Regions from separate parts of the Halomonas sp. HAL1 genome, predicted to be linked through region 2. Evidence: predicted binding sites of a transcription regulator. Region 2 holds the regulator's gene; each other region holds the start of a gene.

Region 1 (4,248 bases), 2.1 Mb from region 2:
GTGTCACATCACGCTCTCCAATATAGATATGCCCGCCGCTGGCCTCTTCCAAGCCTGCGATCATACGCAGCGTGGTAGATTTGCCGCAGCCCGAAGGGCCTAACAGAATGACAAATTGCCCAGGCGTGACGTCGAAGGAGATATCATCGACAGCAGCGGTCGCGTCCCAACGTTTGGTGACGCGTTCCAGGCGGATACGCGATTGGTTTGACATAGCACACACATCACCGGCTGTTGGTTGTTATTGGTTCAGCTTGTGTTGAAGGTGTTGCCGTTGTATGACACTTACATGGATCGTTTATGACAACCGCTGTGTCAAGCAGAAAATCATTTGGCGACTTTAATGCCATAGCGCTGAAGCCTACGCACCACGCTGGACTGGCTGATGCCCAGCCGCTCGGCGATGGCATAGGTACTGGGGTGAGTGGTGCACAGCGCCTCAAGCGTTTCCCGCTCTAAGCGGGCCATATACTGCTTAAGTGTTTCATGAGGCTCAAGCGCGGGTATCGACGTTGCTGGTGACGAGCTCGGCAGGCTGGCATGGTGTTGATCGGTATATGGTTGAGCGGCAGGCACCTCGATTTGATCGGTGGGGCTGGAAAGCCAAGCCCGTTCCAACCAGTTCTCCAACTCACGAACGTTGCCCAGCCATTCGCTGCCCATCAGGGTTGACCAAACGCGGGTGTCGAGAATTTTTTGCCGCCCATAGCGCTGGTTCAGCCGGTTTAAACACGCTTCGACAAGGTCGGGAATATCCTCCCGGCGGTCGCGAAGGGGTGGCAGGGTGACCGGGATGACATTGAGACGGTAGTAAAGATCTAACCGAAACCGCCCAGCCTCAACCTGTTTAGCCAAGTCTTGGTTAGTGGCCACAACCAAGCGAAAGTTGACCTTGCGGGAGCGAGTGTCACCCAGCCGAGTCAGGCTGCCATCTTGAATGACCTTTAACAGTTTGGTTTGCATTAGCAGCGGCAGTTCGCCTATTTCATCCAAAAACAGCGTGCCGCCCTCGGCCTGCTCCAACAGTCCCGCCTTACCTTGCCGCGCCGCACCGCTAAAAGCGCCGGGCTGATAGCCAAACATCTCGGACTCAAACAGATTCTCAGGAATCGCCGCGCAGTTAACGTCAATAAACGGCCCGTCACAGCGCTGGCTCCAGCGGTGTAGCTGTTTGGCAAAGGCGGTTTTACCCACACCCGATTCACCCAGCATCAGCACATTGGCATCTGACGGGGCGACCCGCTTGAGCAGTAGCGCAATTTCACGCATGACGCTGCTGCGCACCTGCAGGTTATCCAGGGCATCATCCAGCGCCTGCTCTTCCGCATCCGGGGCGGCCTGGCTGCGTTTTAAGTGTTCGCTAAAGCGTTTTTGCAGCAGCGCGTATTCGTCCTGCAATAGCTGTAAGTCGGTTAAATCCCGCGAGCGGCTGATAATGCGCTCTAGCTTGCCATTGACGAACACAGGGTAAGCTTCGGCGATGACCCGGCGGCCTGTTCCAGTGACCTGCATTAGCTGCGCTGGTCGGCGGGTGCGCATCACTTCCATGGTGATAGAGGGCTTGAGCACCCCGGCCGCTTGCAGCTGCTGCACACTGCTGGAGAGCAGTTCTTCTCGTGATACCCCGTAAACCGCTTCGGCCCCTGGGCTAATATCGACTATTTGTCCATCGCCACTGACGATAAAGAAGTGATCGTTAGCAGTCTCTACAATGGTTTGCAGCACACGTCTGTCTATTTCACTCACTGCCATCGACTCCCTTCAAATAATTCATTATTGAATCTTTGATTCAATAATGAATTGATTAAGCGTCAAATTGATTCATTTTTGCATCATTTGGCTGGTAATCCCACCGCTTTATAGGGATCTACGACTTGGCATGATCTGTGCAACGCCTATAGGAGATAGCTAATGCTGAAAGTCAGGAAAGTTGCATAGGCTAAATCGTCACAACAAATCCAAGGAGATGTGTATGTCGGAGTTCAACCAGCCGCTGGGCGGCAACACCATGCCGCGCTTTGCAGGCCCCGCCACCATGATGCGCCTGCCTACCCAAGACACCGCTGAAGGTTTAGATGCGGCGTTTATCGGCATTCCCATGGATATCGGTACCTCGAACCGCCCCGGCACGCGCCTCGGGCCGCGCCAGATCCGCGATGAGTCGCGCATGCTGCGCCCCTACAATATGGCAACCCGCGCCGCGCCGTTTGAAAGCCTCCAGGTAGCCGATATTGGCGACGTACCCATCAACACCTTTCACCTGCCGAAAAGTGTCGACATCATCACCGCTTTCTACGACGACGTGCTGAAGCATGACTGCATTCCGATGACCCTGGGCGGCGAGCACACGTTGACCCTGCCAATTCTACGCGCCATGGCCAAAAAGCATGGCCCGGTGGGATTGATTCATATCGATGCCCATGCCGATGTAAACGAGCATATGTTCGGCGAGCCGATTGCCCACGGCACGCCGTTTCGTCGTGCTCAGGAAGAGGGCTTGCTGGCCCACGGTAAGGTCGTGCAAATCGGCCTGCGTGGTACTGGTTACGCCGCTGAGGATTTCGACTGGTGCCGCGATCAAGGTTTCCGCGTTGTTCCCGCTGAGGAGTGCTGGTACCGCTCGCTAGCGCCGTTGATGCAGGAAGTGCGCGAACAGATGGGCGATATTCCGGTATACATCAGTTTCGATATTGATGGTTTGGATCCCTCCGTTGCCCCCGGTACCGGCACGGTAGAGATGGGTGGCCTAACGTCTACTCAGGGATTGGAAATTGTTCGTGGCGCCTTGGGCCTGAATATTGTCGGCTGTGATCTGGTGGAAGTATCCCCGCCCTACGACCCCAGCGGCAACACCGCACTGATGGGCGCCACGCTGCTGTATGAAATGCTCTGCGTCCTGCCGGGCGTGAAGCGTGGCGACTAAGCCGCTCTTAAGACAGTTTTGATTTAAAAGGCGCCGACCTGATAAGGCGCTAATAAAAAGACATATGGCAGGAAGGTCTACTTCCTGCCAGGACGCCGCCAGCCCACCTCCAATAATCACTTCCAATAGGTGAACCCTATGTCGAATAGCAACGTTAAGACCGAAGAGCCGACCTCGTCGGGGCCGATCCCCCAGGCGCATTTACTGAAGTTTATAGTGCCTTCTTTAATTGGGGTTTTGCTGTTTCTCGTCCCTTTTCAATTTGGCGATACCATCAATATTGGTATGGGCCTCATGGCGGAAGGCTTGCAAACGCTATTAGGCTCAGCGCTGCCTGCTATCGCGGTAGTCGTGCTTTGTCTGTCAGTGATAATCACTGTTTATGCCAAACTGGCTGATCCAGCCTGGGCCAAAAAAGGCATGTTGCATGAGATGTTTCATGTTGGGCCGCTGTGGTTGGCTATGCGCGTAATAGGCGCACTGTTTGCGGTGATGACCTATTTCCAGTTTGGGCCTGAATTCGTCACTGCCTCCTTTACCGGTGGCGTCATGCTCAATGATCTTGCGCCGGTGCTCTTAACCTTCTTCTTCTTTGCCGCGCTGTTGCTACCGTTTCTGGTCGAGTTTGGCTTTATGGAGTTTATCGGCAGCATGGTACGCAAGCCGTTCCGGATAATTTTTAACCTGCCGGGACGCAGCGCCATTGATGCCACTGCCTCATGGATGGGGTCGGGTACCGTGGGTGTGCTCATTACCACGCAGCAGTATGAGCAGGGCTATTACAATGGCCGCGAAGCCTCTGTCATTGCTACCAACTTCTCTGTGGTATCCATCGCCTTTGCGCTGTTAGTGACGAGCTTCGTCGATATTAACCACCTATTTGTGCAGTTTTACACGACGGTCGTGGTGGCAGGGTTAATCGCTGCGGTCATTGTGCCGCGAATCCCACCGCTATCGCGCAAGTCCAATGATTACTATGAGCCGGTCGGCTGTCAGTTAAACGAAGAACGTACCGAAAAAGTCGGCCTGTTCCGCTATAGCTTGATTCAAGCCACCAATCGCGCCGCTGGTGCTCCCGGTCCTCGCGAACTAGCACGTTTGGCGCTGCTCAACGTGATGGATATTTTCCTAGGTTTACTACCCTTGGTGTTTGCCATTGGCACGGTGGCGCTCATTCTGGCGGAGTTTACCCCGCTGTTTACATGGCTCTCTTACCCGATGGTACCGGTGCTGGAACTGTTGCGTATTCCAGAGGCAGAAGCGGCAGCACCCGCCACGCTGGTTGGTTTTGCCGATATGTTCCTACCGGCGGTATTAGCGACCAA
Region 2 (4,248 bases):
TGAATTTCGCCCATACTGTGTACTAATCGCTCTGCTAGCTGTTCGACCATATAGACCGAGCGGTGTTGCCCACCGGTGCAGCCAATCGCGATAGTCATGTAGCTACGCTGGCTATCTTGGTAAGCGGGCAGCCAGCGCTCAAGCCAAGCCTGAATATCGTTAGTCATGGCGTCTACGATAGGATAACCGCTTAAGAAGGCCACTATGTTCGCATCGCGGCCTGTGAATTGGCGTAGCGTTGGGTCCCAATATGGGTTTGGCAGGCAGCGCACGTCGAAAACCAAATCAGCATCCAACGGTACACCGCGCTTATAACCAAACGACTCAAGCGTCAGCGTGAGCTTGTCGCGCCGCTGATGGGCGACTTGGTCGGTAATGCGACGACGCAAATCGTGAACTGATAGCCGCGAGGTATCGATCAATAAATCGGCTAGATCACGAATGTCGAGCAGCGTTTCTTCTTCTTTATTGATAGCCTCTTCAAGCGTCATTTCGCTATCGCGCGTCAGCGGGTGCCGCCGCCGTGTTGCGGAGTAACGCTCAAGTAAGATGCGCGCATCAGTGGTCAGATAGATCACTTGAAAATCAATTTTACGTTGCCGCAAATCCTCTAATAAAGAGGGCAGTCGTGCCAGGGCGCCAGGCAAGTTACGGGCATCAATACTGACCGCCAAATGGGCGCGGTCGCCCTGGTCGCGTAATTCGTCCACCAACGACCCCAGCAACATGGCAGGGAGGTTATCAATCGCATAGTAGCCAAGATCTTCAAGCGCTTGTAAGGCGATAGATTTACCTGACCCAGAGCGGCCGCTAATGATCACAAGTTGCATAGAGTCTCTCTTTGCTTTGATCAAGCTGCGTTAAGGGTGGCGAGCGCAAAACAACCTGCCGTTGAGTACCGCTTGGCAGGTTTAGGCTTTCAGGAGGTTGTTTGCTCACGAATTTTAGCGGTAAGCAACTCAAGTAGTTCGCGCTGGCTGCCTGCTTTACGCAGTTTCTGACGCGTATCCGCATCGTTCATGATGGTAGCTACCTGGCCGAGCAGAGAGAGATGTGTGTCATCAGCCTCTTCTGGAACTAGCAATACAAACACCAGATCCACCGGGTCGCCGTCGATAGCATCAAAATCAATCGCTTCTGCGAGTTTTAAAAAACCAGCAATCGGGGCCGAGCAGTGAGGACTACGCGCATGGGGAATAGCCACGCCGTTACCAATCCCGGTACTGCCTAAGCGCTCACGGCCAATTAAACGGCTAAACACTTCTTGGCTGTCCAGACTGGGGATATTTTGGGCAATAAAGGTGCTGAAAAATTCCAGCACCCTTTTTTTGCTGCCCCCGGGTACGTCAAAGAGAACCCGTTCCGGGGGGAGTATGGTTTCCAACGTCATTGAATTAACGCACGCCTGCGCCTTGGGCGCGAGCTTGTGCTTTTTCCTTATGTTTAACGAGTTGCCGATCAATTTTGTCCGCTAATGCGTCAATAGCGGCGTACATATCACTGTCTAGGGCTTCCGCATGTAAATCAGCACCTGCTGCGTGCAGTGTACAGGCGGCCTGCTGGCGCTCTTTCTCCACAGATAAGGTGACTTGCACCGTGGTTATGTTGTCGTAATGGCGCTCTACACGTTCAAGCTTTTCGTTGACATAGTCACGCAAGGCGTCAGTCAGTTCTACGTGATGACCAGTGATATTAACTTGCATTGACGTACTCCTTATCCATCGGACTGTACTTCGATTGTAACCCTTTTTGCCGCGTTGCAAAGCCCTTGTCGAGAGTTTCCCTAAAACGTTGATTTGTGCTAGCGCAAACGACGTCGCTCGCTAGAGGAGGGAATGCCCATGGCTTCACGGTATTTAGCCACCGTTCGACGCGCTACTTGAATTCCCCCCTCTCCTAATAGCGTGACTAAGCGGCTATCAGAAAGCGGCTTGCCTGGCGGCTCCTCTTGAACCAATTTCTTAAGCCGAGCGCGGATAGCGGTGCTTGAATGGCTGTCTCCATCCTGGCCGCTGACTTGGCTTGAGAAAAAGTATTTGAGTTCAAATACGCCGCGAGGCGTATGAATAAATTTCTGAGTGGTTACCCGGGAAATAGTCGATTCGTGCATTTCCACGGCCTCGGCGATATCGGCCAATATGAGCGGCTTCATGGCTTCTTCGCCGTGTTCTAAAAAGCCAATTTGCCGGGTGATAATCTCGCGTCCAACGCGCAGTAGCGTATCGTTGCGGCTAGAGAGGCTCTTGATCAGCCAGCGTGCTTCCTGCAAGTGTTCTTTTAAAAACTGATTGTCCTGACTTTTATCCGCACGCTTTATTAAGCTTGCGTAGTCGGGCTGAATGCGCAGCCTTGGCAATGCCTCAGGATTGAGCTCTAAGTGCCAGCCTTCGTGGTCATGGCGTACGACCAGGTCGGGCGTTACATAACTATCATCGGTATCGCCATAGGCGCTGCCCGGGCGTGGATCAAGGCTACGAATGAGGAGAATGACATCAGCCAGCTGGTTATCATCGAGTCCCAGGCGGCGTTTTAGTAAGCGCATGTCATCTTTGCCGAGCGCTTCCAGAAACTGCCGTACTAAGCGGCGGGCAGGAACCAGCAACGGCGTATCATCGGGAAGAGTGGCCAGCTGCAGCATCAGGCACTCCCGCAGGTCGCGGGCGAATATTCCTGTTGGCTCAAATTGCTGAAGCTTAAGCAGAATGGTTTCTACTTCGCGCTGGCTAAGCCCGTCGATACCTTGAGCGCGAAGCCCTTCACGTATGTCGTTGAGCGGCTGAGTTAAATAGCCATTAGCATCTAACGCGTCGATAAGACTTTCTGCGACAAGTTGCTCTCGCGCGCCAAAATCAGTCATGGCTAGCTGCCACAGCAAGTGCCCATGAAGACTCTGGCCAGCCGCTTGGCGCTCAAAATCAGGTCCTTCGCTGCTGGTGCCACCGTGACTGCCCATATCTTGGTAGGTATCAGACCAGTCACTATCTACCGAGAGCTCGGTGGGAATGCTCTCTGACCACTCTTCCTCTTTGGGCTCGCTGACAGCCTGTTCGCCAAATTCATCCTCTTGTTCCAGCATGGGGTTGGCATCTAGGGCCTGCTGAATTTCTTGACGTAAGTCCAGCGTTGATAGCTGTAACAGGGCAATGGCCTGCTGCAGCTGAGGTGTCATGGTCAGCTGTGTGCCCATGCGCAGTTGAAGAGAAGCTTTCATGACCATCTGAGAACCACTCGTTAATCAGAATGCTCCACCCTAGTGCGAGTAGGTCTCAGGTGCAAGTGCAATAAGCATGCCATTGGTAGTAAAGTTGTTGTAGAGCGCTAATTAGAAGTGAAAAATAAGCTAGAGGCGGAAATCAGCGCCTAAATAAACCTCCCTCACTTTCTGGTTAGTGAGTATCGAGGCTGGAGAGCCGCTGGCGATGATTTGACCATCGCCCACGATGTAGGCGATATCACAAATATCCAGGGTTTCGCGAACGTTGTGGTCGGTAATCAGTACGCCGATGTGGCGCTGCTTTAATGCCCGAATAATGGTTTTGATCTCGCCCACCGAAATGGGGTCTACGCCAGCAAAGGGCTCGTCCAGCAGAATGAATGCGGGTTCTGTCGCCAGTGAGCGAGCAATCTCCACACGCCTGCGTTCACCGCCTGAAAGGCTCATGCCCAGGTTGTCGCGAATATGGGTAATGTGAAAATCTTCAAGTAGCGCTTCCAGGCGCTGCTCGCGGTCGCTACGGCTGAGTTCTTTGCGTGTTTCGAGTATCGCCATAATATTATCGGCAACCGATAATTTACGAAAAATAGACGCTTCTTGCGGAAGGTAGCCGATACCCGCCGCAGCGCGTTCATGCATTGGGGCGCGGGTTAGATCTACATCGTCGATACCCACTTTGCCAGCATCGGATTTCACCAGCCCCACAATCATATAAAACGAGGTGGTTTTGCCCGCGCCGTTAGGGCCCAGTAAGCCCACGATGCTGCCTTGGGAGATCTCTAAATTGATGTCTTTAACGACTCGACGTCGCTTATAGCTTTTGGCCAAGTGATGGGCATATAGGGTTTTGATTGGCGCAGTGTCTGTAGTTGCCAAGGCTTGGCTCCCTATTGTTCAGGCTGAAGGGTCATACGTATGCGCTGGGGCTCGCTGCCGTCAACGTCAGAGCGTGCTTGAATCACTTCACGGTCAATAAAATACTCAAGGCGCCCGCCGGTGAACGTATCCTCGAGCTGGATCAGCTCGGCTTGGTC
Region 3 (4,248 bases), 1.4 Mb from region 2:
TGGCCAGATGTTTGATGGCTCTTCTATCGAAGGCTGGAAGGGCATCAACGAATCCGACATGATTCTGCGCCCGGAAGATGGCACTGGCTATCTCGACCCCTTCACCGAAGATGCGACGCTGGTTCTGCGCTGCGACATCATCGAGCCGGCCACTATGCAGGGCTACGATCGTGATCCGCGCTCCATCGCTAAGCGCGCTGAAGCTTATCTAGAGTCTACTGGCCTGGGCGACACCGCGTTTTTCGGTCCTGAGCCTGAATTCTTTATCTTTGACGAAGTACATTGGAAGTCTGACATTCAGGGCTCCATGTACAAAATCACCTCCGATGAAGGCGCATGGGCGACCAATAGCCAAGTAGAAGGCGGCAACCTGGGCCACCGCCCGCGCGTTAAAGGCGGCTACTTCCCGGTTCCCCCGGTTGATAGCTTCCACGATATTCGTGGCGCGATGTGTAACACCCTGGAAGCGATTGGCCAGACTGTCGAGGTTCACCACCACGAAGTTGCCAACGCGGGTCAGAACGAAATCGGCGTTAAATTCAACACGCTGGTGAAAAAAGCTGACGAAGTTCAGGAAATGAAGTACGTGATCCACAATGTGGCGCACGCGTATGGCAAAACGGCGACCTTTATGCCGAAGCCGCTGGTAGGCGACAACGGTTCTGGTATGCACGTTCACCAGTCGTTCTGGAAGGGTGGTGAGAACCAGTTCGCCGGTGACGAGTACGCTGGCCTGTCTGAAATGGCGCTTTTCTACATCGGCGGCATCATCAAGCATGCCCGTGCCCTAAACGCCTTTACTAACGCTTCTACCAACTCGTACAAGCGTCTGGTACCTGGCTTTGAAGCGCCGGTAATGCTGGCCTACAGTGCTCGTAACCGTTCTGCCTCTATCCGTATTCCTTACACCGCTAGCCCGAAAGGCAAGCGTGTTGAGGCTCGCTTCCCTGATCCGACTGCCAACCCGTACCTGGCATTCTCTGCCATGTTGATGGCGGGTATCGACGGTATCAAGAACAAGATTCATCCTGGCGATGCTATGGATAAAAACCTGTACGACCTGCCGCCAGAAGAAGGCAAGTTAGTACCGACCGTAGCACACAGCCTGGATCAAGCACTGGAAGCTCTCGACGCAGACCGTGCGTTCCTGACCGAAGGTGGCGTGTTCACCGACGAAATGATCGATGCCTACATCGAGCTCAAGATGGAAGAAGTGGAGCGTATCCGTATGACGACGCATCCCATCGAGTTTGATATGTACTACAGCTGCTAATCAGCGCTTTTAGCACCTAGCTGTTACCATCACCCTCGCGGTGGTAACAGTTGATAAAAATAGTATCAAAACCCCGCTTCGGCGGGGTTTTGTCGTTATTGAGGTTGTGACAAGTGTGAGGAGCAGTATGGGTAAGCTAACCACGTGCGCGATTAGCTTCTTGATGGTCGCTGCACTGGGCATCGGGGCGGCCATCATTTCAGGTGCGGCTTTCGGGCAAACGGTTTTCAGGGTCATTGATGAGCACGGCAATGTTACGTTTACCGATAACCCTGGCCGCGGCGGGGAGGCGTTGGAATTGGCACCGTTACCAAGCCTGCCGCCTGGGTTAAGCGCGGCTACGGCCAGGGTGGCCACGCCCGCTACTGGGCGCCCACGTGGCAAGCCAGGGCAGCCTTTTATGCCTTATGACCACTTTTCGATTGCGCTGCCCCAGCAAGGCGCACGGCTGCCGGAGCGAAGCACCGCGGTGGAAGTGGCCATTGCGCCTCCGCTACGCGATGACCACCAAGTGCGGCTGATAGTGAATGGAGAGATTAGCCAGACCGCGCTGCACAGTGATGTTTTCTGGTTAACAGGGCTTCCTGCGGGGCAGCACGAGCTTCAAGCAGAGCTATTGGATAGTAGTCAGCGTTTACAGCACCGTACGCCCGCGGTGACCATTACGGTGCCTTAGGCCGGGTGGTTGAAATCTCGAATGCACTAAATTGGTGCGGTTATGGAGGCATTTGGCGCGGTGATTGCGCTAAAACGATCCATCTTCTTTTATGGCTATGCCCGCAAGCCGTGCAACTAGGCATAAATGCATAATTGGCGCGCTTTTTGCAGTTCCCTCATTGATTATCCACCTGTAGGTCTGCAACGGCGATGGAAGACGTAATTTCTCAGGACACCACCATGCATCAGCGTTTGCTTGAACATCTCACCACGGCGGTACTGCTGCTGGACGGCGAGCTGCGTGTGCGCTGGATGAACCCTGCCGCTGAAGCCTTACTAGCGGTTAGCTTAAGCCGCGTTCACGGCATCAGCCTAGATACGCTTCTGGGCGGTGTTGACAGCATCGATGAGGTATTGGCTAAAGCGCGGGATGCGTTTCATCCTTACACCCAGCGAGAAGCGCGTATTACGCCGCTGAACAGTGAGCCGCTGACGGTCGACTACACCGTGACGCCGCTATCGGACGACGAGTTACTGTTAGAAGTGGAGCCGCGGGATCGGTTAATGCAGATCTCGCGTGAAGAGGCGCTGACCACTCGCCAAGAAACCATCAAGATATTGGCCCGTGGGCTTGCTCACGAAGTGAAAAACCCACTCGGTGGGATTCGTGGTGCTGCACAGCTGTTAGAACGGGATTTAGACGATCCGGCGCTGCGCGAATATACCCATATCATTGTGGAAGAGGTGGATCGGCTGCGCGACTTGGTCGACTCCATGCTGGGCCCTAACCGTGTGCTTAAGCATGAGCCGGTCAATATTCACCGGGTGTTGGAGCGTGTACGCGCGCTGTTAATTGCCGAGCATCCCAGCGTTGTTATTAGCCGCGATTATGACCCCAGTTTGCCCGACCTTTCCGGCGATGAATCGCAGATGATTCAAGCGGTCCTCAACGTTGCACGTAACGCCGTGCAAGCCATGAGCGATGCGCAAACCCCTGAACCTACCTTAATACTGCGCACCCGCGCCCGGCGTCAGTTTACCCTCGGAGCGGAACGCCACCGTTTAGTCAGTGAAGTCTCGGTGATTGATAACGGCCCAGGCATCCCCGATACGCTGCAGGAAACGCTGTTCTATCCGATGGTATCAGGACGCGCTGAAGGCAGCGGCCTTGGGTTATCGATCGCCCAGTCGATTTTGCACCAACATCAAGGATTGATCGAATGCGACTCACGACCCGGACATACCGAATTTCGTTTACTGATTCCATTGGTAATAATTTTACCGGAGAAGCGTCATGACTGAGGCTACACGTACAGATGTTGCGCGGGTGGTGATTGTCGATGACGACCGCGCTATCCGCTGGGTGCTGGAGCGCGCCTTGGCGCAGCCCGATCTCGACGTTGAGTGTATTGAGCGTGCAGATACAGCCCTTGCGCGTTTACTGGAAAGCCCTCCCGACGTGCTGGTCACCGACATTCGTATGCCAGGCATCGACGGCCTGGACTTAATGGCGAGAGTACGCGAGGCGCACCCCGATCTACCGGTGATCGTGATGACCGCGCACTCCGACCTAGACAGCGCCGTCGCCTCCTATCAGGGCGGGGCGTTTGAATACTTGCCCAAACCGTTTGACGTTGATGAAGCCCTGGCACTGGTGCGCCGCGCCGTGGCACATGCCCGTGAACGCCAACGCCCGGTCGCCGTGCCTGAAGGCTTAAACGCTGAGATTATCGGTGAAGCGCCTGCGATGCAGGAGGTGTTTCGCGCCATTGGCCGCCTTTCTCACTCGCATATCACGGTGTTAATCAACGGGGAGTCGGGGACGGGTAAAGAGCGCGTTGCCCAGGCGCTACATCAGCATAGCCCGCGTGCCGGTAAACCCTTTATTGCGTTGAACATGGCGGCTATTCCTCGCGATTTGATCGAATCGGAGCTGTTTGGCCATGAGAAGGGTGCTTTTACGGGCGCGGCGCAGCAGCGCCAAGGGCGGTTTGAGCAGTCCAACGGCGGCACGCTGTTTTTAGATGAAATAGGCGATATGCCATCGGAAACCCAAACACGGCTGTTGCGCGTGCTGGCGGATGGTGAGTTCTATCGCGTCGGGGGGCATACGCCGGTCAAAGTGGACGTGCGAATCATCGCCGCTACGCACCAAAATCTAGAAGTATTGGTCGAAGATGGCCGCTTCCGGGAGGATTTGTTCCACCGCCTGAACGTGATCCGTATTCACCTGCCGAAACTAGCTGAAAGGCGCGAAGATATACCGCGTTTAACCCGGCACTTTCTGGCCGAAGCGGCGAAAGAGCTGACTACCGATA

Evidence for each region. Region 2 encodes sigma-54, which starts transcription at its own class of promoters, with help from an activator protein. Its sites were predicted from a motif close to TGGCACNNNNNTTGCTNT; they were not measured.
Region 1: speB (agmatinase) is a predicted target of sigma-54. The motif match lies at 1,876-1,893, and genes of this name have one in related genera.
Region 3: glnL (nitrogen regulation protein NR(II)) is a predicted target of sigma-54. The motif match lies at 2,085-2,102, and genes of this name have one in related genera.

The regions. Positions count from the first base shown of each region.
Region 1 covers NZ_CP130610.1:3,609,935-3,614,182, reverse strand. Annotated here, with positions in the region: gene Q3Y66_RS16810 (ABC transporter ATP-binding protein) at 1-214, opposite strand, end outside; gene Q3Y66_RS16805 (sigma-54-dependent Fis family transcriptional regulator) at 328-1,746, opposite strand; gene speB (agmatinase) at 1,973-2,923, shown strand; gene Q3Y66_RS16795 (YjiH family protein) at 3,062-4,248, shown strand, end outside.
Region 2 covers NZ_CP130610.1:1,554,468-1,558,715, forward strand. Annotated here, with positions in the region: gene rapZ (RNase adapter RapZ) at 1-830, opposite strand, end outside; gene Q3Y66_RS07305 (PTS sugar transporter subunit IIA) at 920-1,390, opposite strand; gene raiA (ribosome-associated translation inhibitor RaiA) at 1,395-1,703, opposite strand; gene Q3Y66_RS07315 (RNA polymerase factor sigma-54) at 1,802-3,217, opposite strand; gene lptB (LPS export ABC transporter ATP-binding protein) at 3,341-4,090, opposite strand; gene lptA (lipopolysaccharide transport periplasmic protein LptA) at 4,102-4,248, opposite strand, start outside.
Region 3 covers NZ_CP130610.1:197,458-201,705, forward strand. Annotated here, with positions in the region: gene glnA (glutamate--ammonia ligase) at 1-1,273, shown strand, start outside; gene Q3Y66_RS00935 (DUF4124 domain-containing protein) at 1,401-1,949, shown strand; gene glnL (nitrogen regulation protein NR(II)) at 2,171-3,232, shown strand; gene ntrC (nitrogen regulation protein NR(I)) at 3,225-4,248, shown strand, end outside.